DNA from 2 places in the Lysinibacillus sp. JNUCC-52 genome. Region 2 is predicted to be linked to the other one. Evidence: riboswitches for the same ligand, from Rfam matches in the RefSeq annotation. Region 2 holds a riboswitch; the other holds the start of a gene.
The links. Region 2 has a riboswitch for FMN ahead of JNUCC52_RS07060 (ECF transporter S component). Riboswitches for the same ligand answer to the same signal wherever they lie in the genome.

Region 1 (15,178 bases), 280 kb from region 2:
TGATTAACTAGTGTATATGCCGAAATACTGGAAATGGCAATTACGACAATCATTGATGGACTGGTAATACCTGCCTTGATTGCTGCATCTCCAATAATTAAACCACCCACAACACTCATGGTTCCACTCAATAGAGATGGTAAGCGGAGACTTGCCTCGCGGAATATTTCAAACATAAATAACATAAGTAATATTTCCAATAAAGTAGGAAAAGGCAGTCCTGTTCTTGATTGCACAATGGTTGCTAAAACTAGTATTGGCAATTGCTCCTGATGGTAGGTCGATAAAGCCAACCAAAAACCTGGTGCAAGCATACTTATTAATATACCTACAATTCGCAGGAGGCGCTCAAGAGAGCTTACAAAAACAGGATATTCATTATCCTCCCCCGATTTAAAGAGTAAAAAAATATTAGGTGGGGTAATAATCGCATAGGATACCCCATCAACTAAAATAATAATACGGCCTCTACTTAATGCTTGTATTGCAAAATCAGGCCGACCAGTATAATCATGATGTGGCAAAATCTTTGCTGTATTTTCTACTCTCTCCATCAATATGTCGCCACTAAACACAACATCTGTATCTACTTTACGTAATTGCTTTCTAATTTCATCCACCATAGTTTTATCTGTAATGTCGTCCATATAGAGAACAGCGACTGTTGTTTGAGACCGCTTGCCAATTTCCATCGTCTCTACACAAAATGATTTAGTTGGTAGTCGCTTACGAATTAAAGCAATATTAATAAATACATCTTCTATAAAATTGTCTCTCGGCCCTTTTATAATTACTTCTTCTGCTGTTTCTGAAGGCACTCGATTCGGCTTTTTAGCAATTTTACTTGAAAATAAAATTTTCTCCTCTTCAAAGTAAAGTAATGCATAACCCGAAAACACACGACGAATAGCATCATCTGTATTTGATATTTTTTGGAAATTTGGAATGTGTAATTTATGTTTTAGCTGATCTTCTAGTGATGTTGGTGAGGCATCCTCGAAAAAAGCTTCAACTCGATCTATAATAACCTTATTCAATAAAAACGGATCGAACATCGCATCACATGTAATAAAATGTACGTTATGTTGGTGAAAGGAATAGGATTGAAATTTTACGTCAGCAGAGAGTTTAAATAGTTCTTTTAACGTTTTTAATTCGAATTCTTGTTTCAATGATTGAATATTCCTCATCTCCCACTCACTAGATTCATACTAAAATTCCATAAACATATATTTCCCAATGCCCAATAAATTATGCAATATACACGTGATCTTTCATGGAAATTTTAATACATCGGAATTTCAATCATTTTAACTAATTAGTTTCTGTAAGTTCGCCATTTCAATAGCTGAGATTGCTGCATCATAGCCTTTATTCCCTGATTTTGTTCCAGCTCGTTCCACTGCCTGTTCAATATTTTCGGTTGTGACAACACCAAAAATAACTGGTACATTTGTAGCAAGAGACACATTTGCTATGCCTTTTGCTGATTCGTTACAAACATAATCATAATGTGTTGTAGAGCCACGAATAACTGTACCTAAACCAATAATGGCATCATATTTTTTTGTTTCAGCTAATTGTTTTGCGATAAATGGAATTTCGAATGCACCTGGTACCCACGCAACATCAATTAACTCTTCGTCTACACCGTGACGCTTTAAGCCATCTAATGCGCCACTTAATAATTTACTTGTAATAAATTCATTGAATCGACCAACTACTACCGCTATTTTTAAATCATTGCCGATCAATTGTGCTTCAAATGTTTTTCCCATAATGAATTCTCCTCTTTTACACTGTAAGTGAATTTTTTCCTTGGATTTGTTGACGGCGATATGCTGCTAATGCATCAATCGATATCATTTTTAATTGGTGTTTTTTTGCATATTTAACTAAATCATCGAAGCGTAACATTTCACCATCATCCCCCATAATTTCACAAATTACGCCCGCTTGTATGCTTTGGCAAAGCTTCGCTAAATCGATAGTAGCCTCAGTATGTCCTCTGCGTTCTAACACACCATTTTCCTTTGCTATCAGGGGAAATACATGACCAGGTCTACGAAAATCAGTCGCTTGCGCTTGTGACGCTAGCATTTTCTGAATCGTCAATGCACGTTCATAGGCGCTAATACCTGTTTTTGTATCTATATAATCAATACTTACGGTAAATGCCGTTTGATGATTGTCTGTATTATTTACGACCATTGGAGGCAATGCTAATTGTTGTGCAAGCTGCTGTGAAATCGGCGTACAAATAAGCCCTCTTCCATATGTAGCCATAAAGTTTATCGTTTCTGGTGTCATAAACTCTGCAAGGGCAAGTAAATCCCCTTCATTTTCACGGTCTTCATCGTCCACGACAACAATCATTTTGCCTTGTTTTAAATCTGCAATTGCTTCTTCAATTGAATGTAGCAAAATTGCCACCTCCTAATAAACTTTCATTTATTGTCCGTTCTATACTTTCTAAACAGGCTAAAAGCCATGCTTTGCTAAGTAATCTTTCGTAATGGCCGATGTTTGCTGACCACGGTGGAGCTGATGCATAATGTATTTGCCAATCAAATCGGTTTCTATGTTGACTAATGCCCCAACATTTTTTATTCCTAGTACTGTTTCCTCGTATGTGTGCGGAATAAGAGATACGGTAACACTGTTTTTATCCACATAGAAGAGCGTTAAGCTTGTTCCATCAATTGTGATTGAACCTTTAGGAATACAATAGCTCGTTAATTGTTCTGACAGTGCTATATCGATGTAGACTGCATTGGCCATTGGACGTTTGCGTAAAATTTTCCCCACACCGTCAACATGACCTGAAACAAAATGACCGCCAAAACGCCCGTTTGCAGGCATCGCTCGCTCTAAATTTACAGCATTCCCAACGACCAGTTGCTGCAAATTTGTCGCTTTCACTGTTTCAGGCATTACGTCCATTGTTAATTCCTGCTCATTATATTGTGTGACTGTCAAACATACGCCATTAACAGCTATACTATCTCCTAGCTTCACATCAGATACTATCTTTGGCGAAGTAACAGTTATTTTCATACTTTGCCTATCGTTTTGCAAGGTTTTTACTGTACCAATATCCTCAATAATACCTGTAAACATTTTTCCACCAACTTTCCAATTTTTATTTCGACTTGTAATTGCCTAAACGAGCTAAACAAAAAACCCCTTTTTAACAAAGGGGTTTGGGAGTTCTAATAAATAAGACGTCACGAAATAAACCTAGTGGATATGATATTCTCCACAGGCTACCATCTCATTGTTCTTCTCCCATCCAGACTATAACTGTCGGTTTTGGATTTGCACCAAATCAGCTTGCGCTCACGGACTTTGAATTGCTTCATCACCGCCGATTGGGAATTTCACCCTACCCCGAAGAACAGATACTTATTAAATTGTTAACTAAATAAAAAACTCCCCAACGAAGTCGATGGGAAGTAGCAATCTATATAAGCGTAGCCAAATAGACCCTTTAAACTCATACGAATTTAAAAAGCTTATACGTTTACCCTTCTCCCATCCAGACTGTAACTGTCGGTTTTGGATTTGCACCAAATCAGCTTGCGCTCACGGACTTTGAATTACTTCATCACCGCCGATTGGGAATTTCACCCTACCCTGAAGGATATGTTTATTTAGTTACTTCATACGATAACATTATTTTAATACATTATCTACTTAAAATTTTTTAATGGCTATTTTGTGTAGTTTAATTGCCTTGGCACAATCCAAATGTGCAAATTAAAACAACCAGCCAACAATTGAGCGTATTAAGGAGCTAGTGACTTTTAGGATACTTTAAAATTAGTAACGTCGAATGGAATTTTGAAGGATTCATAAATAAATACACTCTTTTAGTAGAAGGTCGTACAGTGGCCTTCATCTTAACTAAAAGAGCGTATTCTCTTTTTACTAAATGTAATTAGAACGTTTAGGCAAGTACTTCTTTCAGAAACATCCCCGTATAGGAATCCAATACTTTTGCCACTTGCTCTGGCGTTCCTTCCGCTACAAGCTTTCCACCTGCGGCTCCTCCTTCAGGTCCAATATCGATAACCCAATCAGATTCACGGATTAATTCTAGACTATGCTCGACGACAATAACGGTATTGCCCGCACACACAAGTCTGTTTAATAAAGCATGCAGCAGTTTTATATCAGATGGATGAAGACCCGTCGTAGGTTCGTCCAATAAATAAAGCGTGTGGCTTTTGGATGCTTTACTTAATTCGTTTGCCAGCCTAATACGCTGTCCTTCACCGCCAGATAAAGTTTTGACCGATTGTCCCCATTGAAGATAACCCAACCCTACCTCACATAGCATTTCAATCATGCGAGAAATCTTTGTTTCCGATTTCAAAATTGGTAAGCTCTCCTCTACAGACATATTTAGCAAATCTGAAATGGAGTACCCTTCATATTTTACTTGCAACACTTCGTCAGTAAATCTTTTACCTTTGCAGTTTGTACATGTCACTTCTATATCTGCTAGGAAGTCCATATCTACTGATAATACACCTAAGCCTTGGCATGTTTCACATCGTCCACCCGGAGAGTTAAATGAGAAATGCTTTGAAGTTAATTCTCTCTCTTTTGCTTCTGGTAATCCTGCAAACAATTTGCGGAGGTGCGTAAAGACATCCGTATAGGTAGCGACATTAGAGCGCTGTACTCTTCCCATTGGCGATTGGTCAAAAATAACGATATTTTCGATATGTTCTAACCCACTAATTTCCTTACATCCAGTTTGGACAAGGTTTTTCGATTTTCCTTGCGCAAGAATGTCGAAAACAAGCGTGGATTTCCCCGAACCTGAAACGCCTGTTACTGACACGAGACAGCCCAATGGAATAGAAACAGTAGGGATGTCGACATTTCGAAGTTTTGCTTGTTGAATAGTGATATGTTGTCCATTTCCCTCCCTACGAACTCGAACAGGAGAAGGGGAACATTCTTCTACTAGATAAGCTCCAGTCACTGATTGCCCATTTGACATTAAATCATCCAGACTGCCTTCACCTACAACAGTACCACCATGTATTCCCGCACCAGGACCGATATCAATGATATGATCTGCAGCACGCATCATCTCAACATCATGCTCGATAACTAGTACAGTATTACCTAAATCACGTAATTCCTGAAGCACTCGAATGAGACCTGCTGTATCCTTTGCATGAAGACCAGTTGTCGGTTCATCCAAAATATACAGAACGCCAGTTAAAGCGGAACCAAGTATGGTAGCAAGTCGTAAACGTTGTGTTTCTCCTCCTGACAATGATACCGTCTTACGGTTTAATGAAAGGTACCCAAGTCCAACATCGATAAGCCGCTGAAGTGTTGTTAACATATCCTCGATAATAGGCACCAATAAATGATGACTTGCTTCAGGGAACGTCGTCTGCAAGCTATTCGTCCATTGCAATACATCTTCAAGTGACCACTCTGATACGTCCGAAATTGTTGCGTCCGCTACCTTAACTTGACGCACTTCTTTCTTTAAGCGTGCACCAAGGCAATCTGGGCAAAGTTGTTCATGAAAGAAACCTCCTTCTTTTTCTTTAGCTCCTGATTCTCCCTCTTTCTCCTTATAACGTCTCCATAAGCTCGGTATGACTCCTTCAAACTTTGTTCCTGCGGCCGGTTTACTATTTGGATAGTGACGTTTAAATTCCTCGCTCTCGACACCATAATATAATAAATCTCGCTGAACATCATCGTAATCTTTTAATGGTAGATTAGGGTCAAATTCAAAGCCATAATGCTTTCCTGCTGCCACTAAAATACGCATTTGAATGTCACGATGGACCCCCTTAAGGGATGCTACGCCTCCTTCGCGTAAGCTAAGCTCAGGATTAAAAACCATCGCCTCATTTATACTCGCCACATGACCAAGACCGCTACAAGTTTCACAAGCACCTTCTGGCTTGTTAAAAGAAAAATGTAACATACCTAACTTCGCTTGCTGTTCATGACAATTTGGACAACTAATGATTTGATTATCTGTTTCCTCATCTTCCTCTACGAACGCTTCAGTTGGTTCAAAAGAAGCAGGAATACTTACATGACATGAAGTACAAACTTGTTCACCAAATCTGGCAAAGATAAAACGGATATACTTATAAATTTCTGTTACTGTTCCTACCGTTGAACGTGGATTTCGATTCGTAACATGCTGCCCAACACTGATTGACGGTGACAGTCCTCGAATAAACTCAACCTTAGGCTTGCTAATCGCATTAGCCATCATTCCCATAGAATCTAAATACTGTCTCTGGCATTCCCGCTGAAGTGTATCCATAGCTAACGTTGATTTCCCTGAGCCAGACGGTCCAGTCAGCACTACTAGCTTATATTTAGGTATGGAAAGCGACACTTTCTTCAAATTATTTTCCCAAGCACCTTTAATAAAAATAGTCTCTTTCATCATTGTCCTCCTGAACATCGTACGACTTATTAGTATCATCAATAGCTTAAATTCTTACTATATTTTATTTAGTTTTCCCTGTTGTCTTTTTCAGCTGTAACAATCACTCGGGAGTTCCCCATCATGAAAACGAAAATGGCTGCAATAACAATAGGAATGAGCGCAAGAAGAAATACATGTGTAACAGAGTTAGACATAGCATTCACAATAATATCAAGAATGTTTGCAGGGATATTCTCGCGTACACTAGGTTCAAAAATTTCTCTCATATCGCCAACATCAAACATTGCAGAATTTGAGCCTTGCCCCATATTTTTAAAACCTTCCGTTAGCTTACTAGCAAATACATTGTTTTGAATTGTTCCAAAAATTGTAATCCCCATCGTCATACCTAGCGTACGCAGAAACGAATTGGTTGAATTCGCCGTACCCCGATAACGAGCATCTAAATTATGCTGTGAAGCGGTCGGTAGTAATGAGAAGGAGAAGCCCATGCCAAAGCCTACGAGAATCATATACAGCGTAAGAAGTATTCGAGCCGTATCTGGTGTAAGTGTACTTAGTAAAAACATACCTACAAAATAAGATATAACTGAAATAACCATTAAGTTTCGATAGCTTATTTTCGTTAAGAAAATACCACCAAAAGCACTTCCTGCCACGGACCCCAACATCATTGGCATCAGAATTAGCCCTGCATTCGTAGCGGAAGCACCATATACAGCCTGCACATAAATCGGTATATATACTGTTAAAATAATAAAAGTACCGCCATATAAGAAAGCTAACATTTGCGAAGAGGCAAATAAACGACGTTTAAATAAGAAGAAAGGAAGTATTGGTTCTTCTGCTTTCAGCTCTACAAAAAAGAACACAATAAAGAACACAGCAAAACTGATAAATAATGAAATTATCGGTGCTGAATTCCAATCGAACTGTTTACCTCCTAGCTCCAATGCAAACATAAGACTGATAACAGCCAATACAAGTGTCGCCGCTCCCCACCAATCGATTTTCTGCTTTGTAAGCATCGGAGATTCCTTGTAATTTTTTATAATTAACATTAATGAAACGATACCGATTGGCAGGTTAATATAAAAAACCCATTCCCAACCAAAATGGGCTGTAATATAAGCACCGAGAAGTGGTCCTACGACACTTGCGATACCGAATACAGCGCCGAGTAGCCCTACCATTTTCCCCCGTTTTTCTGGTGGAAAGATGTCAAATACAATTGTAAATGCGATTGGCATTAGCGCACCTGCACCAATCCCTTGAATCGCGCGAAAAATGCTAAGTTGCTCAATTGTATGAGCGAAACCGCAAAGAGCCGAACCAAGTAAAAACACACCTAGACCAAAAATAAAAAATCTTTTTCTTCCATACATATCGGATAACTTACCAAAAATAGGCATGCCAGCCATTGTTGTTACCATATAAGCAGAAGTAACCCAAACAAATTTATCCATGCCTCCAAGTTGCGATACGATTGTTCCCATTGCAGTCGCAACAATTGTATTGTCAATTGCTGACATAAAAATGGCAAGAAGTAAACCTGCCACAACCAACTTTGTATTACTATTACTTTTCGATGCTTCCATCTAGAAACCCCTTTACAAATTATTAATACCTTCGCTAGAATGAACACGTAAACAATTACACACCCATCAAATATCTTGACTATCTAATATCTCGACCGTCAAGATATTAATAGTCTAAAAGGAGGCTTATCTTTTGTCAAGCAATCAAGAAAATCAAATGACTGATCCACGTGAACATTTCACTTCACTTATGCGCGGGCTAGGTACTCGCACAATATTACACCAGCAAAATGTGGCTGCATCTCTTGGGCTATACAATAATGATTTTATTTCTTTGGATATTTTACGTGAAACCGGTCCCATTACTGCTGGAGAGCTTTCAAAAAAAACGGGCCTTGCTACAGGCAGCATTACGGCATTAGTTGACCGCCTTGAAAAAATCGGTTACGTGCGTAGAGAAAATGATCCTAATGATCGTCGCAGGGTCATTATAGTCCCAGAATATGAATCGAGAGAAGAAATCCGCCATACCTATGAGTCGCTTCACCAAGCCATGCTTCAACTAGCTTCATCTTACAAGCAAGAAGAGCTTGCTCTCATTTCACAGTTTTTACAAAACGCAAGTACAGTACTAGAAGAGCAAATACAACTTCTCAGCTCTTCTACACAAAGTAAATCTTCAACAAAATCTATACGCTAAAACAAAAACAGGACGTTATCCCGATTGTGAAATGATTGTGGTTATCGTCCTTTTTCTTTTCTAAATCCTCCTTCGGCAACCTCACTCCTTTTAAAAGAGACAGTGGCGGGACAACTTTATGTTATCTAGTATTCGCATAATGATGAATGTTTAATGTACGCCATTCCTATAACACGGACACATTTTTTGTATAGCTTGTCACTCCCCTCCCAGATTCATAACAGACAGACAACAACAATCATCTGAATGTTTTTACATATTCAGTACGATGACTAAAAATGATACCTGCAAAATTTAAAACTAAATATTCAATGGAAAGCACAGGCAAACCATCATAGACGGCATGCTCCTTTATCATAAAAGGAAACCTTAATTGGTAAAGAGCGTTACTTCCTACGTGACTACTTTTGACCAGCCTTGACATAGAAAAATAGGAATGTTATTGTGAGTCATTGTTCAACGCAGCTTCTGTACAACGGACACTTCACTTGCTACGAACATAGTCAAATTCCCCTCATTGGAGGTTTTTTTATTGTTTACTATTATTTCTAATAAAAAACGGATATTATTCTATATCCTATAAGTACTGTGCTTTGTGGCTTCCTTTTTATTTGTTTCTCACAATGAATCCTTTTATGAGCGGCCAATTGCAGAAGTGATAAAAACAGAGTTGGAAGATTCAACACCTGTATCGGATATGTATAGTAATGACGATCAGTTATTTACGCAGCAAATAACTGCATTAGTGAAAAATGGAGAGGACAAAGGACAACTTATATATTTTACAAATGAGTATTCTTCCTCTGGTGCTTTTGATCATGAATACAAGGTCGGAAACAAACTGTTCGTTTCCATAAAGGAAGACAATGCTCAAAAAGGGCAATTATCAGGTTCAATTTTAGACGTAAAACGCGATCAATACGTATTAATAGTTGCATGGATTTTTATATTCGCCTTATTAATTGTTGGTAAAAGACAGGGGCTATTTTCCATAGTTAGTTTGATTGTTAATGCACTTATATTATCATTTGCATTGGATTTATATGTAAAGCATGCTAACGTCAGCTTGTTGTTCGTTAGCGGTGTATGTGTTCTGCTATTTACTGTTGTTTCGTTGATACTCATAAATGGTTTAAATGAAAAAACCTACGCGGCAATGCTGGCAACACTTTTAGGAACTTTCATTTCATTACTTATTAGCTTTTTCGTATTGTGGATTACATCTGAAAATGGCCTTCGATACGAGGAAATGCAATTTCTAACGCGTCCTTATCGTATGGTTTTTATGGCTGGTTTATTTATTGGGGCGTTAGGAGCTGTAATGGATGTGTCAATTACCATGGCTTCTTCCATGTTTGCTTTATATGAACAAAATCCATCAATTTCTGATAAAGCATTAAAAGTTTCAGGGCTCGATATTGGAAAAGATGTGATGGGGACAATTACGAGTATTTTGTTTTTTGTGTATATATGTGGTTCCATTCCTATGCTTATTTTATATTTAAAAAATTCGTCTACGCTAGGGCTAACACTTTCCATGAATCTTTCATTAGAATTAGCTCGCGCTTTAGCAGGTGGTATTGGCGTTGTATTAACAATCCCCATCAGTCTTTATACTACTATTTTTTTCATTAAACGAAAGAGGGTAAATTGATATGAATGTATTAGTGTGGCTAGCAGCCATTTTATTTATATTAATGATCGTTATTGGTGGAAAAAAAGGGGTACGTTCTTTTCTTTCTCTATTTTTAAATTTTGGGGTGCTCTTTGTAACGATTTTTTTAATGACTAATCCTAAGAACAGCCCCATTGTTTTAACGTTTATTGCCTGCACAATCATTAGTTGGATTAGCCTATTTTACATTAATGAAAAGAACAGCAAAACAATCACCGCATTTATTTCGACGATGATTACGATTGTGATACTTCTCTTTTTTATTATGGTTGTCACTGGGAAGTCTATGATTCAAGGATTTGGAGAAGAATCTACAGAGGAAATTAGTATTTTTTCACTTTATATTGGTGTTAACTTTGTTCAAATTGGCGCTTCTGTAATTATTATGAGTACAATTGGAGCCATTTTAGACGTCGCCATTTCCATTGCTTCGTCCATGCATGAAATTTTTCACCACAACCCTCTCATTAGCAGAAAAAAATTATTCACATCAGGCTTAAGCATTGGGAAAGATATTTTAGGAACAGATACAAATACGCTATTTTTCGCTTTTTTTGGTGGATATTTAGGTCTTTTAATATGGTTTAAAGATTTAAACTACTCGATTGGCGAAATCATCAACTCTAAAGTGTTCAGCACTGAGCTCATCACCATTTTTTGTGCGGGAATTGGCATAGCTGCCATTATCCCCATCGCATCATCTGTTAATGCCTATTATTTAATTAAAACACGAGAAAAAGTAAGCGCACAAGAAAGTGCCAGTCACTCAAAGTGACTGGCACTATTTTTTTAAAAATTTTAATATCATTGTTTTATGCTACCAAGCATACACATCTAAATGAACAATCATTACGATAACAAATAATGTAAACCAAAGAGCACACTAACTAATGGTTTTGGACTAGTAAGTTCCCCCTCTTTGTATATTAATCTTTATGATATTTCTTTTCTGAAATCCAATAGTGCGAAATAGTTACGGTTAAAGAAATCCATATGAAAGTAATTAACATATTGCCGTATAAATGCGAATCGACTGAACCCGTTATTAATACCATCATTGCATGTTGACTCATGCCTGCAGGATTTAATAAATCAATTATTGGATGTAAGCCACTAATTATTTTAAAAATAAACAAGCAAACGATACTAATTAAAGCGATAACACCCTGTCCATTAAAAATAGTACTTACCATCGAAGTAAAAGAAATCATAAAAAGAACCCATAATTGATAAAAAACAATGGCTAGTATCATATCTAGAAATGAAATATTATTAAACAAAAAATTTACATAAACGTAAGATACAATATATCCAAATGTCACACTAATAGCTACAAATGAGAAATTAGAAAAAAGCTTTCCACCGATGTATGACCCTACTTTTACAGGTCTTGTTAGAATAAAATCAAGCATCCCATTTGCTTTATCTGACTGAATAATACCCATCATTGCAATCACTATAATCATAATCCCTAACTGATCGAATTGGGATCCAAGTGTTGCAGCCATTACTTGCGCTCCATCCTGCTGAAGCATCGAAGGATCAATCGTAATGCCTTGATTTCCCCCAAGTGCTGCTAAAATGGTTGGTAAATAATATGTGACTACTGGTTGTGTAGCCCCTAAAAACATAAAAGCAAGCGGTAACCATATCACTTTAAAATCACGAAACATTTGTACATATTCTTTTTTTGTTAAAACATATATAGGCGTCATACGCTCACCACCATTTTTAAAAAGATGTCCTCTAACGTCTCACTGCTTCCAACTTCGAATCGAACAATATCTAATTTGTTTTCCAAAGTGTCACGCATTAACATATCTTTATTTTCCTGCACATTTTCGAGCGTTACCTTCATTCTTTTTCCGTTTGCTTCTACATGTTTTACATACGGAAGTTTTTCAATTATTTGGACAGAAAGCATATTTTCCGATGCTATTTCAAGATGTACAACTTCTTCACTATTATGAGTTAATAATTTATCTATTGTCGTATCCATTATTTTCTCACCTTGTTTCATGATGACAAACCGTTCACAAATTTCTTCAGCATCGCCTAAAATATGCGTTGATAATAAAATAGTCGTTTCATGTTTAATTTCTTGAATTAAATTCAAAACCTCTCTCCTTCCTATTGGATCTAATGCCGATACAGGCTCATCCATAACAATAAAAGATGGTTTATGTAAAAGCGTTTGAGCAATGCCTAATCTCTGCTTCATTCCGCCAGAAAATGTTTGAACTTTCTCATTCTGTTCGTTTATTAATCCTACTTTTGTTAATATAGCAGGTACTTCCTCAATAAGTTTTTCTTTAGTTATACCTGATAACTGTCCCATAAAAAAGAGTGTCTCTTTGGCAGTCATCCAGTGGAAGAAATCAGGGTATTGAGGAAGATAGCCAACCTCTCTTTTCATGTTTGAAATTTTTTTCCCATCTAGCAGTACCTCGCCTTTATCCGCATATAAGATATCTGCAATAATTTTAATTAGCGTAGACTTTCCAGCACCGTTTGGGCCTATAAGTCCTACACATTGTCCAGTGTCAACTACCATAGAAAAGTTATGAACGGCTGTCTTTGTTTTAAAGTTTTTTGTTACACCTTTAATTTCTAACTTCATTAAGCTTCGCTCCTTTTCGTCCAATAGTGAAATATAAAATGGGTCCAATTGTATTGAAAAATATAATAACAATTGTCCACAAAAGAACATTTGCCCTTTCCTTCCGATGCCTATACAAATCAAATAGTGCAATTAGGATAAGAATGAGACCTACCACCATGAACGGTAATGCTATCTGTAATACTGCTAACCAATCTACATCTCCCAATTCATTTAATCCATAGTGAAGTTTCATGTAATTTTCTCCTCTCAACTCACATTATCATTACTGATAATGATAACAATAACACACAATTTTTGGAATTGCACCTGTTTATTGCTTTATTTTTATATACATTATCATTACTGATAATATCATCGGTACTGATAATACGATTTCACTGTGTATTTAGTGTTCTAAATTTTTAATACTTTCCATTCTTCTCAACTATGTATTTTTCAGCGCCATGACTACTTTCAGCAACTAGATGTTCTACAAAAATTACTTGTTATCTATTTCTTTTTTTCCGTATTCATGTCATCATGAACGAATGATTACACTTACATAAAACATACATCTAAATAACGATGTTAAATCTTAAAGGAGAATAGATACAATGAAACATATCATATTTGATTTTGATGGTACACTTGCAGATTCCACTGCTGTACTCGCCTCTGTATGGAACACCATTGCAAAGGAATACGATTTTAAAGAAGTACAACTAGAGGACATTGATTCACTAAAAAAAATATCAATTACCGAACGCAGTAAATTATTTAACTTTCCACTACACAAGCTACCAATTATACTCCCTCAATTTTATCGTTTATACCAACAGTCCATAAAAGATGTTCACCTTTTTCGGGGGATGAAAGATGTATTAAAGGCAATTGAAAACAAGGGTTATACAATCGCAATTATCTCTTCTAATTCGAAGGACAATATTTCAGAGTTTTTAAAGGTAAATGATATTAATCATGTTTCTGAAGTACTGTGCTCTAGCCGTATTTTTGGGAAAGATAAAGTGATTAAAAAATATATAAAAGAAACAAATATCAAAAAATCAGACGTGTTATATGTTGGAGATGAGCAGCGTGATATTGTTGCCTGTAAAAAAGTAGGAATTCCAATTATTTGGGTTGGTTGGGGATATGATGCAATTGAGGTTGTTCAATCAGAGAAGCCCGATTATAAAGTATTTTCTCCAGCAGAAATATTAACTATCATTTAAGCAATGAATACATTTCTCATGTCTTCGGGCTCGAAAAAAAAAGACACTTTCTTCAGTGTCTCAGAGTAAAACAGAAATACAGAGAAGGTTGATTTGCTCCAAAACAACACTTTTGAGCTAGTCTTACATCAACCTCTTTTTTACTATGGGGCTAGCTTTTTATAAGTTCTTTGTATTTTTCGGATGTTCTTATTTCAATAGTAAGAAAATCTTTACCGTACGTTGCCTTAATTAAAAAAGGCACATCACTTGTGTTTTGAAACCTAAAATCCAATCCGCCATAGGATACCGTTGCATCTCTACCCTTTGGAACGTAGCCAACATCTAAAGAATGATGATGTCGCTCGACGAATTTTATAGGTAATTGATCGACTGCATTGAACAACGTTGAGGAAGTTTGGCATATACCCCCACCGATGCCCATAACAAGTTTTTTATTAATAATTTCAGGTGCGGGCTGATAGCCGTTTTTTTCATCTCTCGGTCCAACAACAGTATTAAAAGAAAAAGTATCCCCGCTCCCAACAATGACATTATTGATCGCCTTTGCTGACAGTTCGATATTTTTGTTTCTTCCTACATCTGAGGAGCTGAAGTATGTTGTATACGATGCTACTACAACATCCTCTAAATACGGTATGTCTTCTAGATAATAGCCACTTTCAGTAATATACAGTGGCATTTCTACTTTGCCCCCCGTTACAGATGCAGCTAGTACCCTTTCAACCAATTCACTTTCTTTTAAAATCACCAATGGACTTCCTTTAATAACCTGACCATTGCCATCCAATTTGTCGAGCACCATGCGCTTATCTAAACCAACTACTGTTTCTGTTCCCCTTGCTAATTGTTGTGCTAATTGTTCAATTTTCTTTTTATACGATTCAGGGTCTGTTTCATAGCCTAGTTCCTGTGGTGATATGATGTGGATGATTTCCAAAGATTGCGGATCAACAATTTCAACTACTATAGGTCCAGCTTCC
Region 2 (15,178 bases):
GCAAGGCTCCCAATCGCAAGCTTAACAAAAATTTGGACAGCTCTCGTTGCTATTGAAAACAGTGATTTACAAGATGAGGTAGTAATTTCTCCAAGGGCTGCAATGGCTGAAGGCTCTTCTATTTATCTGCAAGCGGGTGAGACGGTAACAGTTGAAACTTTGCTCTATGGCTTAATGCTGCGATCGGGCAATGATGCTGCAACAGCATTAGCCGAACATGCTGGTGGTTCAGTTGAAGGCTTTGTCAAATTAATGAACGAACGAGCGGTCATTGCTGGTCTCACAAATACAGTTTTTATGAATCCATCTGGCTTGCATCATGACGAGCATTTATCATCTGCAAGGGATACGGCTGAGATGTTGAGATTAGCACTTCAAAACAAAACGTTTGAAAAAATTGCATCTACTATCCTTTATCGAGCTGACACAGAAAACGGCATGCTTTGGGAAAATAAACACCGCTTATTACGAGAAGGCTCAGGAGTCGCGGCAGATATAGATGATGAAACAGAGCAACCTGTTAGTTCATTAAAATCAGCAACGGGCACAGCTTTTGCTGGAAAGACTGGATTTACAAAGGTAGCAGGAAGAACATTGGCAACCGCTTTTCATAAAGATGGGCAAACATGTATTGTAGTCACTTTAAATGCATCGGATGACTGGAATATCCATAGAGGTTTAGCAAATGAGGTTTGGCAAAATTATGATATGGAAACAGTTGTGAAAAAGGGCAAATACAATGTCAACAATAAACTGGCTATCCGTCTAGAGCAACCAATTCAATTGCAATTAAACAAAGAGGAAAAAAAGATAGTTAGGCAAGTACTTCAGGTGTCCAGAAAAAGAAAGGAAGCAGTGCTTTCGATATTTATTGGGGAAGAGCGTATTTATGCAACGCCTGTAAAAGTAGAATCAGCGGATCGTTAAAAGCGATGCGCTGATTTTTTATAATGACTGATAGGGTGAATTGTTTACTTGAAAGTGTTTTATATTTATTGTAAATAGTGTAAAATAATGAGAGTTGTAATAGAGAAGCATTAGGAGGTAAACAATTATCGCTACTAGTGAAAAAAATCGTAAGCAAACGCAAATCGCTATCATCATTATTTTATTTCTTTCAAGCTTTACAGCACCCTTTATTTTGTTATTTCCCATTCAGGAGCTACTTTATCGACCGCAAGAATTTTACCTTTTTGAGACCGTTTTTAAAGCATATATTATTTTAATGTTTGCCTTAATTGCAATGGCCATAATTCTATTAATAAATATTTTGATTACTACAACTACGAAAAAGGGAAGATATGTACAACGAACGATCGTTGGAACATCTTGGCTGCTCGTTCTTGTAATCTTATTTTTATGTATCAATCATTATCAAATTATTGACGAAAAAGGCTTACATATGAATCAATTTTTTAGTTTAAAAGAAGACTCGACAAGCTGGGATGAGATTGTTAAAGTCGAACAAATAAATGTGCAAAAAGATGGCGTTACAAAACCAGATAAGCTTATTTTTACGGTAAACGATGGTTCTTCAATCGAACAATCTTTATCGTCGAAGTTATCAAAAGCGAAAACATATATTAATTATGAATTAAGTAAACAAGGCATGGCCATCGAAAATGTATATAGTGAAAATGAATAATTAAAAAGCTGTCCAAGGAGGGCAGCTTTTTTAATTAGGTTATAAAATATACTATATGCGGAAAAATTGTGTGAGTGCCTGGCACTTTTTTTTAATATGCGGACTAAATACGATTTGCATTTTGTTGATTGGTCTATATTAGAAATAAATAGTGTATATCGAAGAATCTTTAGGCTACGGACAGAAAAATAATCGAAAAACTAGCAAATAATACACTATTTAGAATTATCGTATTACTAGTGCGTAATTAGTTTCTCTTTTATATTACACAAAAGTATGACATAATTTTCACAGATTGACGGGAAAAATAATCTTAAAAAGGTTACATTTTTAACTAGAGGTGAAAGAATGGAAAGATTACAAAAAGTTATTGCCTATGCTGGTGTCGCTTCAAGGCGTAAAGCAGAGCAATTAATTGTAGAAGGTAAAGTAAAGGTAAACGGTGTTGTTGTAAGAGAACTAGGAACAAAAGTATCTAACTCGGATACAATTGAAGTAGAAGGTGTAAAGCTTGAGAAAGAAGATAAAGTCTACTACCTACTATACAAACCACGCGGAACAATTTCTGCTGTAACAGACGATAAAGGACGCAAAACTGTCACAGATTTATTTAAGCATATTCCGCAACGTATTTTCCCTGTTGGTCGTCTAGATTATGATACATCTGGATTATTATTACTGACAAATGATGGAGAGTTTTCTTATATGTTGACGCATCCAAAATTTAAAATTGATAAAACGTACATTGCACGAGTAAAAGGTATACCTACAATTGAGGGGCTAAAAAAGCTGCAACGTGGTATTAAACTAGAAGATGGTAAAACAGCACCAGCAAAAGTGAGTATGACTTCTTTTGATGAGCAAGCGGGCAAGGCGATTTGTGAAATTACTATTCACGAAGGGCGAAATCGTCAAGTGCGTCGTATGTTTGAGGCAATCGGCACACCAGTCGTTAAACTGAAACGTGAACGTTTTGCATTTTTAGATTTATATGGCTTAACACCAGGAGAATACCGTGAATTGTCGAAACATGAAGTCAAGCAACTGCGTGTGTTAGCTGAAACGGGACAAATCGGCTAAACGGACATTAGCGATGGAAAGTGAACATACGGTTATCCGTATAGTGAGTTTTTCACTTTCCTCGTGTGAAAACGTTCATAAATCATTCATAATTAATAACTAAGTTAATTTGTATCATTTTGCTATAATAGGTGAGAATAGTCCACCAGTTTTAAATTTATCCAGCAGATGCTGAACAAAGTAAGTCTCGGGGAGATATAACAGATGTTTCTTGCAAAAAGGCGAAATATCGACATAATTACCTCGAGGCGTATTTGAGTAGGGGGTTTATTAACTTGGAGAAAAAGAAAAAACGTCTTGTAACCCGTACCATTATTTTAGTTATTTTGGCGCTTGCCATAGGGTACACTGTTTACGGGACAGCGACAAAGGATAAGGTAGAGTTAGTAGCAGTTGGCTCTGAGGCACCGAACTTCACGTTAGTAGATTTAAATGGAGAGAAACACAAACTGTCTGATTATAGAGGGCAGGGGGTATTTTTGAATTTCTGGGGAACTTGGTGTAAGCCATGTGAGAAGGAAATGCCTGCGATGAACAATCAATATCAAGTCTTTAAAGACCTAGGTGTTCAAACATTAGCTGTCAATATTGCACAAACAGATTTTGAAGTGCAAAATTTTGTCGATAAGTACGGTCTTACATTTCCTGTAGTAATTGACAAAACAAAAAGTGTTATGACTGCCTATAATGTTGGGAATTTACCTGCAACTGTTTTAATTGATCCAGATGGTAAGGTAGTTAAAATTACTACAGGAGAAATGACAGAGGCGAATATCGCTTCTTACATGGAATTAATAAAGCCAAAATGAGGGGTAATTGACGATGGAGAATATTATTTGTGCTTGTGGACATAGTAATCCGTTTGGCACGAAGCTCTGTGAGAAATGTGGTCGTCCTTTAACCGAAGAAGAAAAACAAAATAAAGTTGTCGATATGCGCTATGATGGTACGGCTATTCGCTCAAAAACGTACAACAAAACAATTGTCGATAAAATTTGGAATTTTTTCTCTAGTGTTAAAGTTGGAATCGCTTTAATTATTATCACGTTAATAGCAGCTTCAATCGGTACGTTACTACCGCAAGAATTTTACGTAAAAGCTTCTGACATAGAAAAAGGAGCATATTACGAGGATGTTTATGGTTTCTTAGGGAAAATCTATTATACATTAGGTCTTTCTGATTTATATAGCTCTTGGTGGTTCCAAATTTTAGTAGGGATGCTTGCAGTTTCGATTATTGTTGCAAGTCTTGACCGTGGTATACCACTTTATAAATCATTGAAAAATCAACGAGTAAAGCGCCATGAAAGCTTTATGAAGCGCCAACGTATTATTGCGGAAGGGCAAGTGACGGAAAGCCCTGAAGAGACGCTTAATAAGGTCGAAAAGAAAATGACTGAGATGAAATATAAAGTTCGTCGCGATGGAAGTGCTTTGTTAGCAGAAAAAGGACGTTTCGCTCGTTACGGTCCGTACATAAATCATGTAGGCCTCATTATCTTTTTAGCAGGGGTTATGTTGCGTTTAGTTCCTGGTTTTTATGTCGATGAATCAATATGGGTGCGTGAAGGTGAAAAACGTGCAATCACTGGCATGGAAGGTTATTTTATTGAAAATCATGAATTTATTTTAGAAACACATGATAATACACCACAAGGCGAACAGCTAAAACAAGGTGTAAACGTCGTTGCGAAAAACTTCCAAACAAATGTCACGTTATACAAACAGCCTGAAGATGCCATCGCAGGTGATATAGATAATCTAGAGAAGGTAAAAGATTATTCTGTTCGAGTGAACCATCCGTTAAAAGAAGCAGGCTACGCATTATATCAAATGGATTATCGTCTAAATGAATTAAAGCAAATGAATTTTGAACTAGTCAATAAAACAACTGAGCAATCACTGGGTACAGTAGAAGTCGATTTAACAAATCCTAAAAAGGACTACGATTTAGGAAATGGTACATCTGTTAAACTACTTGTCTACACACCAGACTTCTCTGGTTTTGAAAATGGTGTACCGCAAACTGCGACGTCTGTTCCTAATAATCCAGCATTTCTATTTAAAATGACGACACCAGAAACACCAGAGGGTGAAACAAGCTTTGTTGCGATTAAACAAACACTAGAACCACTAGGCGAAAATCAATACAAAATGAAATTTACAAGTGTAGAAACACGAGATTTGTCAGGCTTTACGATACGTAAAGACCGCACAATCCCTATTTTATTTGTTGGTGGTATTATTTTCATGATTGGCGTTGCGATTGGTTCATATTGGAATCACCGTCGTCTTTGGTTACAAGTAGAGCCAGATGGTAAATTACTGATGGCTGCCCACGTAAACAAAAACATGTTTAGCATGAAAAAAGATTTAGATGCCGTGACTGCATTTGCTGGTCTACCACAATATCAAGATCAGTTAGATACCGCAGAAGAGGACGAAGCGTCCACAAGCCGTGGCAAAAATGAAAAGGAAGGTGACAACACCTTATGAGTTTAATTGACTTAAGTGGGAATCTATTATTTGTTGCATTTGTAGCCTATCTAGTAGCAACCTTATTATTTGGCGGTGCAATTAAACAATCCAATGCTTCAGGTAAAAATACTGATAAATGGGGTAAACTGGCAATCACAGTTACGATTATTGGTTTCCTTGCACAACTTGGTTATTTTATTACACGTTGGATTCATACAGGGCACGCTCCTGTAAGTAATATGTTTGAATTTACGACTGCTTTTGGGATGTTTATCGTTGCAGCATTCATTTTAATTTACTTTATTTATCGTCTGACAGCATTAGGATTTGTAGCGTTACCTGTAGCGCTTTTAATTATTGCATATGCGTCGATGTTCCCGAGCGAAGTAAGTCCATTGGTACCTTCATTACAAAGTTATTGGTTAACAATTCACGTAATTACAGCTGCAATGGGGCAATCAATATTAGCAATTAGTGCAGTTGCAGGATTAATTTATTTATTAAAAGTAGTTGATTTAAAGAAACCTTCAAAGCAACGTTTCTGGCTTGAAGCGGTTATGTACTGTTTAGTTGTTGTTATTGGGTTTGTTATTGTGTCATCTACATTTAGTGCTATGCATTACGAATCGAAATACACGTATCTTGATAAAGAAGGTGTATCTCGTCAAATTACTTACAATTTGCCACCGATTTTTGGTATGCACGATTATGAGGCAGTTGAGGAACATGGCATGTCGCCATTAGTAGAAATGCCTGCACTCATTAATGCGAAAAAATTAACAACAGTCGTTTGGTCATTATTAGTAGGGTCATTACTATACTTATTAATTCGCCTGATTGCACGTCGACGAATTAGCGCAATATTCCAGCCGCTTGTTAAACGTGTAAATCTACAATTATTAGATGAAATTGGTTATCGATCTGTAATTATCGGTTTCCCAGTTTTCACGTTAGGCGCACTCATCTTTGCGATGATTTGGGCACAACTTGCATGGAGTCGTTTCTGGGGATGGGACCCGAAAGAAGTATGGGCTCTTATTACATGGTTATTCTATGCAGCATTCCTACATCTACGTCTATCTAAAGGCTGGGAAGGTGAAAAATCGGCTTGGTTAGCATTAATCGGCTTTGGTATTATTTTATTTAACCTAATAGCTGTTAACTTAATTCTTGCGGGTTTACACTCCTACGCGTAACAATGGGAACGAAAAGCCTTTTCGCTGCGGCGAAAGGGCTTTCTTTTCTTTTCAAGACGTTGTGTACCATGTACAATAGAGGGTAGAGAAAGTTTGGAAGAGAGGGATCGTGAAAGTGTCAGAGAATATTTCAGTATTAGTAGTAGACGATGAGGATCGTATTCGCCGCTTATTAAAAATGTATTTGGAGCGCGAAGGATACCAAGTCGACGAAGCAGAGAATGGTGAAGAAGCGATCGAGAAATCTTTAGAAAAAGAATATCACTGTATTTTACTAGATATTATGATGCCTGAAAAAGATGGGCTAGAAGTTTGTGCAGAAATTAGAGAACGTGCTGCTACGCCAATTATTTTATTAACTGCAAAGGGTGAGGAAGCAAACCGTGTACAAGGCTTCGAGCTTGGGGCAGATGATTATATTGTAAAGCCATTTAGTCCTCGCGAGGTAGTGCTACGTGTAAAAGCTATTTTACGTCGCTCACAAGCATTTTCACCTACAACAAATGCATCTTCATCTAAAGATTTAGTGGTATTCCAACACTTGATGATAGATCATGATGCTCACCGTGTAACTGCAGAGGGAATCGAAGTAAACTTAACACCGAAAGAGTATGAATTATTGTATTTCCTTGCAAAATCTCCAGACAAAGTATTTGACCGTGAACAATTACTAAAAGAGGTTTGGCATTACGATTTCTTTGGCGATCTACGTACAGTAGATACACATGTGAAGCGATTACGTGAGAAGCTTAATCGTGTTTCAGAAAACGCTGCAAAAATGATTGTCACTGTTTGGGGCGTTGGCTACAAATTTGAGGTTGTCAATGAATAGAATATGGAACAGTGTTGTCGGGAAGCTATGGGTAACCATATTGCTTCTCGTTTCATTTGTATTATTTGTTTTCACGGTTTTAATGCTCGAATTTCTTCAAAACTATCACATGCAGCAAGCGGAAATTTCATTGCGTCAAACGGCTGCAACAATAGCGAGTATAGTGGACGACAATGAGACAGCAGAATCGACTTCGCAATTATTAACAGATATTTTACCTGATGGGACAAATGCACTTATTGCGATTAATCATCTGGAAGTAACATTTGCGATGCAAGAAGGCGTTAATAAAGAAGAAATACAAGATGCGATTTTAGCGAATAAAGCATTCCATGAAGTATTTAAATCAGATGATCCTATCATTAAGGAAATGATGATGCCATCGTCGACTGATAAAGAAAAAATGGAATCGTATGTCGTGCTAGGTTTCCCACTAAACGTGGAAAATGAAGTGCATGGTGCGGTCTTTATTTACCAAAGTCCAGATGCGTTACATAAAACGTCAAAAGAGACTACGAAAATTGTCTTTTTAGCGGCGTTTATTGCTTTTGTGTTAACGACATTCTTTGCCTTTTTCCTATCATCACGTATTACTTCACCGCTACGAAAAATGCGCGAGCTTGCGTTCGAAATTGCTAAAGGGAATTTCGAGGCTAAAATGCCGACAACGCAAAACGATGAAATTGGGCAGCTTGCAGTTGCATTCAATCAAATGGGACGCCAATTAAAGCATAATTTAGAGGTAATCAATCAAGAGAATGAGCAATTGTCCAATATTTTAACTTCTATGACTGACGCTGTTATTACGTTTAATCGTGATCGTACTATTTTACTTAGCAATCCACCTGCGGAACGCTTAATGCAAAAATGGTTTGTTAATAAAGGCTCTCAAAGTGCGAAGCCTATTCCACCTGAGCTATATCATATGCTTGATCACGTATTAATGTTTGAGGATAAGCTAGAAGAAGAAATTGAGATGGATGGAAATTATTATACATTTACGATTAGTCCGCTCTATAGTGGGGAATTGATACGAGGAGCTGTTGCTGTTATTCGTGATATGACAGAGCAGCATCGTCTAGAAAAGCTTCGCTCAGACTTTATTGCCAATGTATCACATGAGTTACGGACACCTATTTCCATGCTTCAGGGCTACTCAGAAGCACTAATGGATGATGATTTTATTCAAGATCAAGAAGAGCGTAATGAGATTACAAAAATTATTTATGATGAATCAAAGCGTATGGGACGTTTAGTTACAGACTTATTGGATTTAGCACGCATGGAATCTGGACATATGACACTATACAAAGATGAAGTGCCGATTAACGCGACATTTGAGCGCATTACACAAAAATTTGCCCAAGTAGCAAAAGAGAAGCATGTGCAGCTCCTATTTAATAGTGAGTTTGATGAAGATGCGGTAATAAGCATGGATGAGGATCGTATTGAACAAGTGTTAACGAATTTAGTAGATAATGCACTGCGTCATACAGATGAAGGCTCTGTCTTTGTGAAAGTAGAGCAGGAGCCGACTTTTGCCAAAATCTCTGTTCAGGATACGGGCCACGGAATTCCACAGGAAGATTTGCCGTATGTTTTTGAGCGTTTTTACAAGGCAGATAAAGCGCGTACACGTTCTAAAGGGGGAACGGGTTTAGGGCTTGCCATTGCTCGAAATATTGTAAAAGCTCATTCTGGGAATATTATGGTCGACAGTGTATTAAAAGAAGGTACAACCTTTACTTTCTATTTACCCTTTGACTAACTTTGTCCGATAAAAACCCATTGATTTGAAAAGTGTATTAGCTGACTTAATGCCAATGCCTGTAAGCTTTTTGCATGGAGGTTTATACAGGTATTTGGCACATAGTGAAATTTTAAAGCAAAACATTAATTACGATGTAACTTGTGCGAGCGTTAGACGACAAATACTATGAGAACGGGGGTGGAGTGCTTTGAATGACTCCGTGTTCCATCGATTATACGATTCATACCATCAAGATGTGTTCCAGTTTCTTATTTATCTAGTAAAAAATCGTACACTTGCTGAAGATCTATCACATGAGGTGTACGTTCGTGTTCTGCGTTCTTATGAACAATTTGCAGGAAATAGCAGTGAAAAAACATGGCTTTTTGCCATTGCGAAAAATGTCGCAATCGATCATTTTAGAAAGCAGGCCGTGCGGAAAAAACATTCGCTCGATTTTTTTGACTGGGAAACGGAACAATTACATTCAACCACACCATCACCAGAAGAAATGCTACAGGCCAGTGATGAATTAATGCAGATAGAGTCTGCGCTTGAAATTTGTACAGGAGATCAAAAAATGGTTATTATTATGCGCTATTTCCAAGATTTATCGATTGCTGAAACGGCGCAAATACTTGATTGGACAGAAGCGAAGGTTAAAACGACGCAACATCGAGCCATTAAGTTTTTAAGGCAACAGCTACAACAGGTAAGGGAACAGGAGGCGAAAAGGCAATGACTCATAAACAATTTGACAACGATGAACAACTAGAACAAATGTTGAAGAATGCCCCGAAGCTGACTGATGACCGTTCGAAAGAAGAAGTGCTGAAGCGATTGCTTGCAGATGCCCGCCTGCAAGATAATATACATCTTCAAGAAGCAATGCAACAACCGACAGATTCAAAAGTGCTTGAAGAACAAGAGCAGTCTATCGCTGTTCAAGAAAATGAAAGTATGAAGCCTGTGAAGCAGCGTAGAAAGAGTAGACTACCTATTTTTAGCAGTATTGCAGCAGTTTTGGTACTATCCGTAGCAGGGTACGTGTTTTTATCAAATAATAATCCAGTGAAGGACGAGGCAAACGCCCCCCCTGAAAACTTTTCTACGATGCAAGAGGATCAAGCAGTAACAGAAAGTGAAAATGCAGATGGTGTGATGAAAGCAAATATCGGTGCCGAACATGCAAGAATGCTATCCCTTCGTACATCGGTTTACGAAGAAGATTTAGCAAATGCAGTCGTATTTAGAATCGGCTTACCAGGTGGCAATGCTGATAGCATACCAATGACCTATGTTATCCCGAATGAAAAAATAACGGCTGATTTTGGAAAGAAAAAGCCGACAACACTACAAATGTATGAAAAATACGCACCACAAATTGATGAGGAAGCGCTAGGCTTTGCTAATTATCATCCATACAAAGGTGAGTTGAAAGAAGAAGGAGAGACGCTAGTTCACGTCTTACCTGAAAAAAATGATTACGATGTAGCGTCAGCTTCCGTAACAAAATATTTAAGCTCGTTAAAGGATACGTTTACCGACTCAGAATATAAAGCGATTTCGTTAAAAAATGCAGATGGTACTCCTTATGAATTCTCACAGGCTGGTGAGCCAAGTGAGCCTATTCAGTTAACGAAAGATCATCATTACAACTATTATTTATATACAGAAGAAAATGGGACTGAATATTTATCGCCCGACTTCCACCAAACGTATCCAACTGTTACAGAGGCACTTATTGCCATGCGTGATAAAAGAGATGATATTTATGTACCCGTTGTCCCTGAAAATGTAACATATACAGTGAAAGAGGAAGAGGGGGGTGTTGTCATCACATTTGACGCACCGCTTGATTTGACGACAATGGATGCAGTAAGAGCTACGCAATTAATCGAAGCAATGATGCTGACAGCTTCAAGCTTCGATAAAAAACTGCGCTTAGATAACGTCGTACAGGAGAGTTGGGAAGGCTTTGATTTAACAAAGTTTTTACCCATGCCTGTAGGGGCAAATAAACAAACGATGCAGTAACAAAGTACAGCAGCTATCTATTGGGAGATAGCTGCTTTTTTGTGTCTCCGTGTCGGAATAATGCTGTAGGGTGAATCGCGGAATCAGGGTGCTGGAACGCGGAATCTTGATGTCGAAGCGCGGAATTCGAGTGCTATAACGCGGAAATCAAGCTCTGAATCGCGGAATTCCAGTGTTAGAAAGCGGAATCCTTATGCTAAAACGGAATTCATCGCACACAGATTAAAACATACAAATTTAATCGGAATTTTTTAAGCAGAAGTATTTACTTTTGTGCGATAAAACATTATAGTTAATTTATAAAATAATATTGATTCATCTTCGGGGCAGGGTGAAAATCCCGACCGGCGGTAATAGAGTTGTAAATCGCTAGTGTATTACAAACTACATTAGCTCGTAAGATTTACTACATGGCTCTTCAGCCCGCGACCTGTGCAAAGATTTTTTTGCATGGCTGACTTGGTGTGATTCCAAGGCCGACAGTATAGTCTGGATGGGAGAAGATGAAGGTACGATCGTCATTCGTTGTTACGAATTAAGCTATGTGCGAACGTTTTTTTCAGTGTGTCTATGGATTGCACTGTTTGCACAAAAAAAGCTAGTAATGGCGCTATTTAATCATGCCTTTTCTCCCTTATGCTGATGTGCATAAGGGTTTTTTCGTGAAAAAACAATCGATTACGTCGTAACCTTTCTTCTTGCAAGATTGAATCAGCAAAGAGGAGAGAGTTTTCAATGAAGAAAAATATCAAACTGCAATCTTTTATTACGATTGGTATGCTGAGCAGTATCTCGTTTTTATTAATGCTATTTAATTTCCCAATTCCGCCGTTCCCAGCATTCTTAGAGGTGGATTTCAGTGATATGCCAGCTTTACTTGCTGCTATTACGATGGGTCCAGTAGCGGGTATTTTAGTAGAACTATTTAAAAATATATTGGATTGGATTTTCTCAGGTACGCCTACAGGGGTTCCAGTCGGTCATATTGCAAACTTTGTAACGGGTATATTATTTATTTTACCAGTATCATTTGTGTTTAATCGTTTTAAAACAATTGCAGGTCTCGTTGGAGGTTTGGCAACAGGAACAATCGTTATGGCAGTAGGTATGAGCGTTTTAAATTACGCAGTATTTTTACCGATGTACACGTATTTCTTAGGCATGGAGCCAGTAGTTGGCGATTCATTATATAAAATGATTATTGCAGGTATTTTGCCATTTAATATCGTCAAAGGTGTGCTATTAACAGCGATTATGGCGTTACTGTTTACAACGATGCGCAGATGGATTGAGCAACAACGTACAATGTATTTATCAAAATAATAAATTAAGCCTCGAGTTTATTCTTACTCGGGGTTTTTTGTTTATAGATCCATTAGCATGTGAAATCTTTGGGAATTGACTAGTCTAAATTACTATTTTAATGTACAATTAATGTGAGATTAGTTAGATTTGAGGAGATTGAAGAGATGAGTGAAAACAATGGACAATGGTCCAGTAAGTTAGGGTTTATTTTAGCATCGGCGGGTGCTGCGATTGGGCTAGGGGCTATTTGGAAGCTACCTTATGTGACAGGTCAAAGTGGGGGAGGCGCATTTTTCCTTATATTTGTGGTGTTCACTTTGTTAATTGGCCTACCGATGTTATTATCTGAGTATATTTTAGGGCGTGGTACGCAATCGGAGGCGATCACAGCCTATAAAAAGGTAGTTCCAACGAAACCTGCTTGGGCTTGGGTTGGACGCATGGGTGTACTTGGCTGTTTTTTATTATTAACCTTTTACAGTGTTGTAGGGGGCTGGATATTTATATATAGTGGCCTAGGTGTATCAGGGGCTGTTATTGATTCTACGGTTAATCCGAGTGAACTATTTGGAACAATTATTAGCACGCCGTGGATTACGTTATTAGGTTTAGCGTTATTTACACTGGTAAATGTACTCGTCATTTCGCTCGGTGTGCAAAATGGTATTGAAAAAGCAAATAAGTGGATGATGCCATTATTATTTGTGATGTTCATCGTTCTTGTTATTCGAGCATTAACATTAGATGGGGCAATGGAAGGTGTGAAATTCTTCCTATGGCCAGATTTTACAAATATAACGGGTAAGGCGCTATTAGAAGCATTAGGGCAGTCATTCTTTGGTTTGGCAGTCGGGTTCTCTTGTTTAGTTACATATAGTTCGTATTTGAAAAAGGATGTTAGTTTACCAAACTCAGCAGGTTCAGTAGTTATACTGACGGTGCTTGTGTCATTTTTAGCAGGACTAGCTATTTTCCCTGTAGTGTTTGCTTTTGATTTAGAGCCACAAGCTGGACCTGGCTTATTATTTATGGTGCTACCGACTGCATTTAGTCAAATGCCTTTTGGTGAAGTATTTTTAGCGCTGTTTTTATTACTGTTTTTATTTGCAACGTTAACGTCATCATTTAGTTTATATGAAATTATTGTTGCAGCATTTATAGAAAAGTGGCATATGTCACGTTCAGTCTTAACGTTGTTACTAGGAGTTATTGTCTTTATTGCTGCCATTCCGTCGGCTTTATCGTCTAGCTTGTTAGCAGATGTCTCTATTTTCGGGAAGTCGATTTTTGATGCTACTGATTATTTAGTGTCCAATTTAATGTTACCAATGGGCAACTTATTGATTGCGATATTTATTGCTTATGTAGTTGATAAAAGCTTTGTGAAAAAGGAATTGTTAATGGGAAGTCAAATGGGGCAGGGTTTTTATAAGACATATCGCATATTAATGTTAGTGGTCGTACCGATCGTTATTATCGTTGTTTTATTAAATATGCTTTTACAAAAATAATTGAAGAGTAAAATTGTGTGAGTGCCTGGCACTCGTGCGCGCAACGAAAGCCGCAACACTCGCTATCACGCGATTTGTTGCGGCTTTGTTTTGGGTTCTCGCAGAGGACTGAAAGAATTCAGAATTGTTTGCGTGCCTGGCACCTAATCTAATATTCACTTAGTGCGAGTTCACCTGACCAGCTTTTTTCTTTAATCATTTGCTGTGCTTGTAGTTCACTTTTTGCAATAGGGAATACTTTATCACATTGGGAGATAGCGAACAGTTTTCGAATAAATTCATCTGTCACAATAATGGCGATTTTCCGTTCGGCAATCATAACTTTCTTTGCGAAATTAATAATCATACCAAAACCAGTACTATCAATATTCGTGACATTTTGCATATCAATTATGTAGCCATGCTTTGGTTCTAAACTAATAGCATGGAGCTCTTCTTTTAGCTCATCGATTAATCCATATTCTAAATTACCTGTAAAAGCAATTGAAATGTAATCGGCTTTCGAATTAATATTTATCATATTATTCTTACTCATATTAGTGCTCCTCCATAGTATTTAGTGATCGATTAAAATTTAAATTTATTCACTTCGTTTTGAAGCTTTGTAGAAATTTCTTCCAATTCCTCTGATTTTAATGAGATTTCAGCTACAGTTGCATGTTGCTCTTCAGACGTAGCGGCCATTTCTTCAGAAGCCGCCGCAGAATCTTCAAGAATGCGTGAGATATCTTGTATTGCCTGTTGAACAGCTAATGAATTGTCACTGACATGCGTGAATGCGGATTTCATTTGGTTCACACCTTGTTCTGTTTCAACAACATGTTCAACGATTTCTTGTAAGGCATGTCCACCTTTGCTAATGATATTCACTTGTTCCTCTACTGCTAGTAAATTACTTTCCATAGTTCGAACGGTCACTGCGGTTTCGGCTTGTATGTTTTTAATTAAATCTGTAATTTGACCAGAAGCCATACTCGACTGCTCAGCGAGCTGACGAACTTCAGAGGCGACTACAGCAAAGCCCTTTCCTTGCTCTCCAGCTCGAGCAGCTTCGATGGCGGCGTTTAAGGCTAATAAATTTGTTTGCTCCGCAATACCAGTTATGACAGTTATAATACCACCTATTTCTTCAGAGCGTTTGCCTAGTTTTTGAATCGAATCGGTAGCATATGAAACCGTATGAGTGACTGTATTTAAATGTTTGATTGCTTCATTAATTGCATCTTCTCCTTTTCGAGCGATATAAGTAGATTGAATCGCCCTATTTAAAGTTGTTTCTGCCTTTTTTAAACTATTGGTTACTTCCTCGATCGTTTTTTTCATCATTATGACAATGCGTTCAGC

Region 1: another riboswitch for FMN. It lies ahead of ribE (riboflavin synthase); the one in region 2 lies ahead of JNUCC52_RS07060 (ECF transporter S component).

Annotation. Positions count from the first base shown of each region.
Region 1 is NZ_CP065546.1:1,069,678-1,084,855, forward strand. It holds gene JNUCC52_RS05665 (spore germination protein) at 1-1,181, opposite strand, end outside; gene ribH (6,7-dimethyl-8-ribityllumazine synthase) at 1,311-1,778, opposite strand; partial or broken gene ribB (3,4-dihydroxy-2-butanone-4-phosphate synthase) at 1,831-2,424, opposite strand; gene ribE (riboflavin synthase) at 2,482-3,120, opposite strand; FMN riboswitch at 3,277-3,402, opposite strand; FMN riboswitch at 3,523-3,648, opposite strand; gene uvrA (excinuclease ABC subunit UvrA) at 3,950-6,445, opposite strand; gene JNUCC52_RS05690 (MDR family MFS transporter) at 6,514-8,046, opposite strand; gene JNUCC52_RS05695 (MarR family winged helix-turn-helix transcriptional regulator) at 8,204-8,686, shown strand; gene JNUCC52_RS05700 (YibE/F family protein) at 9,273-10,340, shown strand; gene JNUCC52_RS05705 (YibE/F family protein) at 10,342-11,136, shown strand; gene JNUCC52_RS05710 (ABC transporter permease) at 11,288-12,076, opposite strand; gene JNUCC52_RS05715 (ABC transporter ATP-binding protein) at 12,073-12,981, opposite strand; gene JNUCC52_RS05720 (PLD nuclease N-terminal domain-containing protein) at 12,965-13,216, opposite strand; gene JNUCC52_RS05725 (HAD-IA family hydrolase) at 13,578-14,195, shown strand; gene JNUCC52_RS05730 (VanW family protein) at 14,347-15,178, opposite strand, start outside.
Region 2 is NZ_CP065546.1:1,349,073-1,364,250, reverse strand. It holds gene JNUCC52_RS07110 (D-alanyl-D-alanine carboxypeptidase family protein) at 1-927, shown strand, start outside; gene JNUCC52_RS07105 (hypothetical protein) at 1,142-1,645, shown strand; gene JNUCC52_RS07100 (pseudouridine synthase) at 1,994-2,725, shown strand; gene resA (thiol-disulfide oxidoreductase ResA) at 3,001-3,534, shown strand; gene resB (cytochrome c biogenesis protein ResB) at 3,548-5,221, shown strand; gene ccsB (c-type cytochrome biogenesis protein CcsB) at 5,218-6,399, shown strand; gene JNUCC52_RS07080 (response regulator transcription factor) at 6,515-7,231, shown strand; gene JNUCC52_RS07075 (ATP-binding protein) at 7,224-8,999, shown strand; gene sigX (RNA polymerase sigma factor SigX) at 9,190-9,723, shown strand; gene JNUCC52_RS07065 (RNA polymerase subunit sigma) at 9,720-11,018, shown strand; FMN riboswitch at 11,332-11,527, shown strand; gene JNUCC52_RS07060 (ECF transporter S component) at 11,754-12,341, shown strand; gene JNUCC52_RS07055 (sodium-dependent transporter) at 12,488-13,834, shown strand; gene JNUCC52_RS07050 (STAS domain-containing protein) at 13,983-14,369, opposite strand; gene JNUCC52_RS07045 (methyl-accepting chemotaxis protein) at 14,402-15,178, opposite strand, start outside.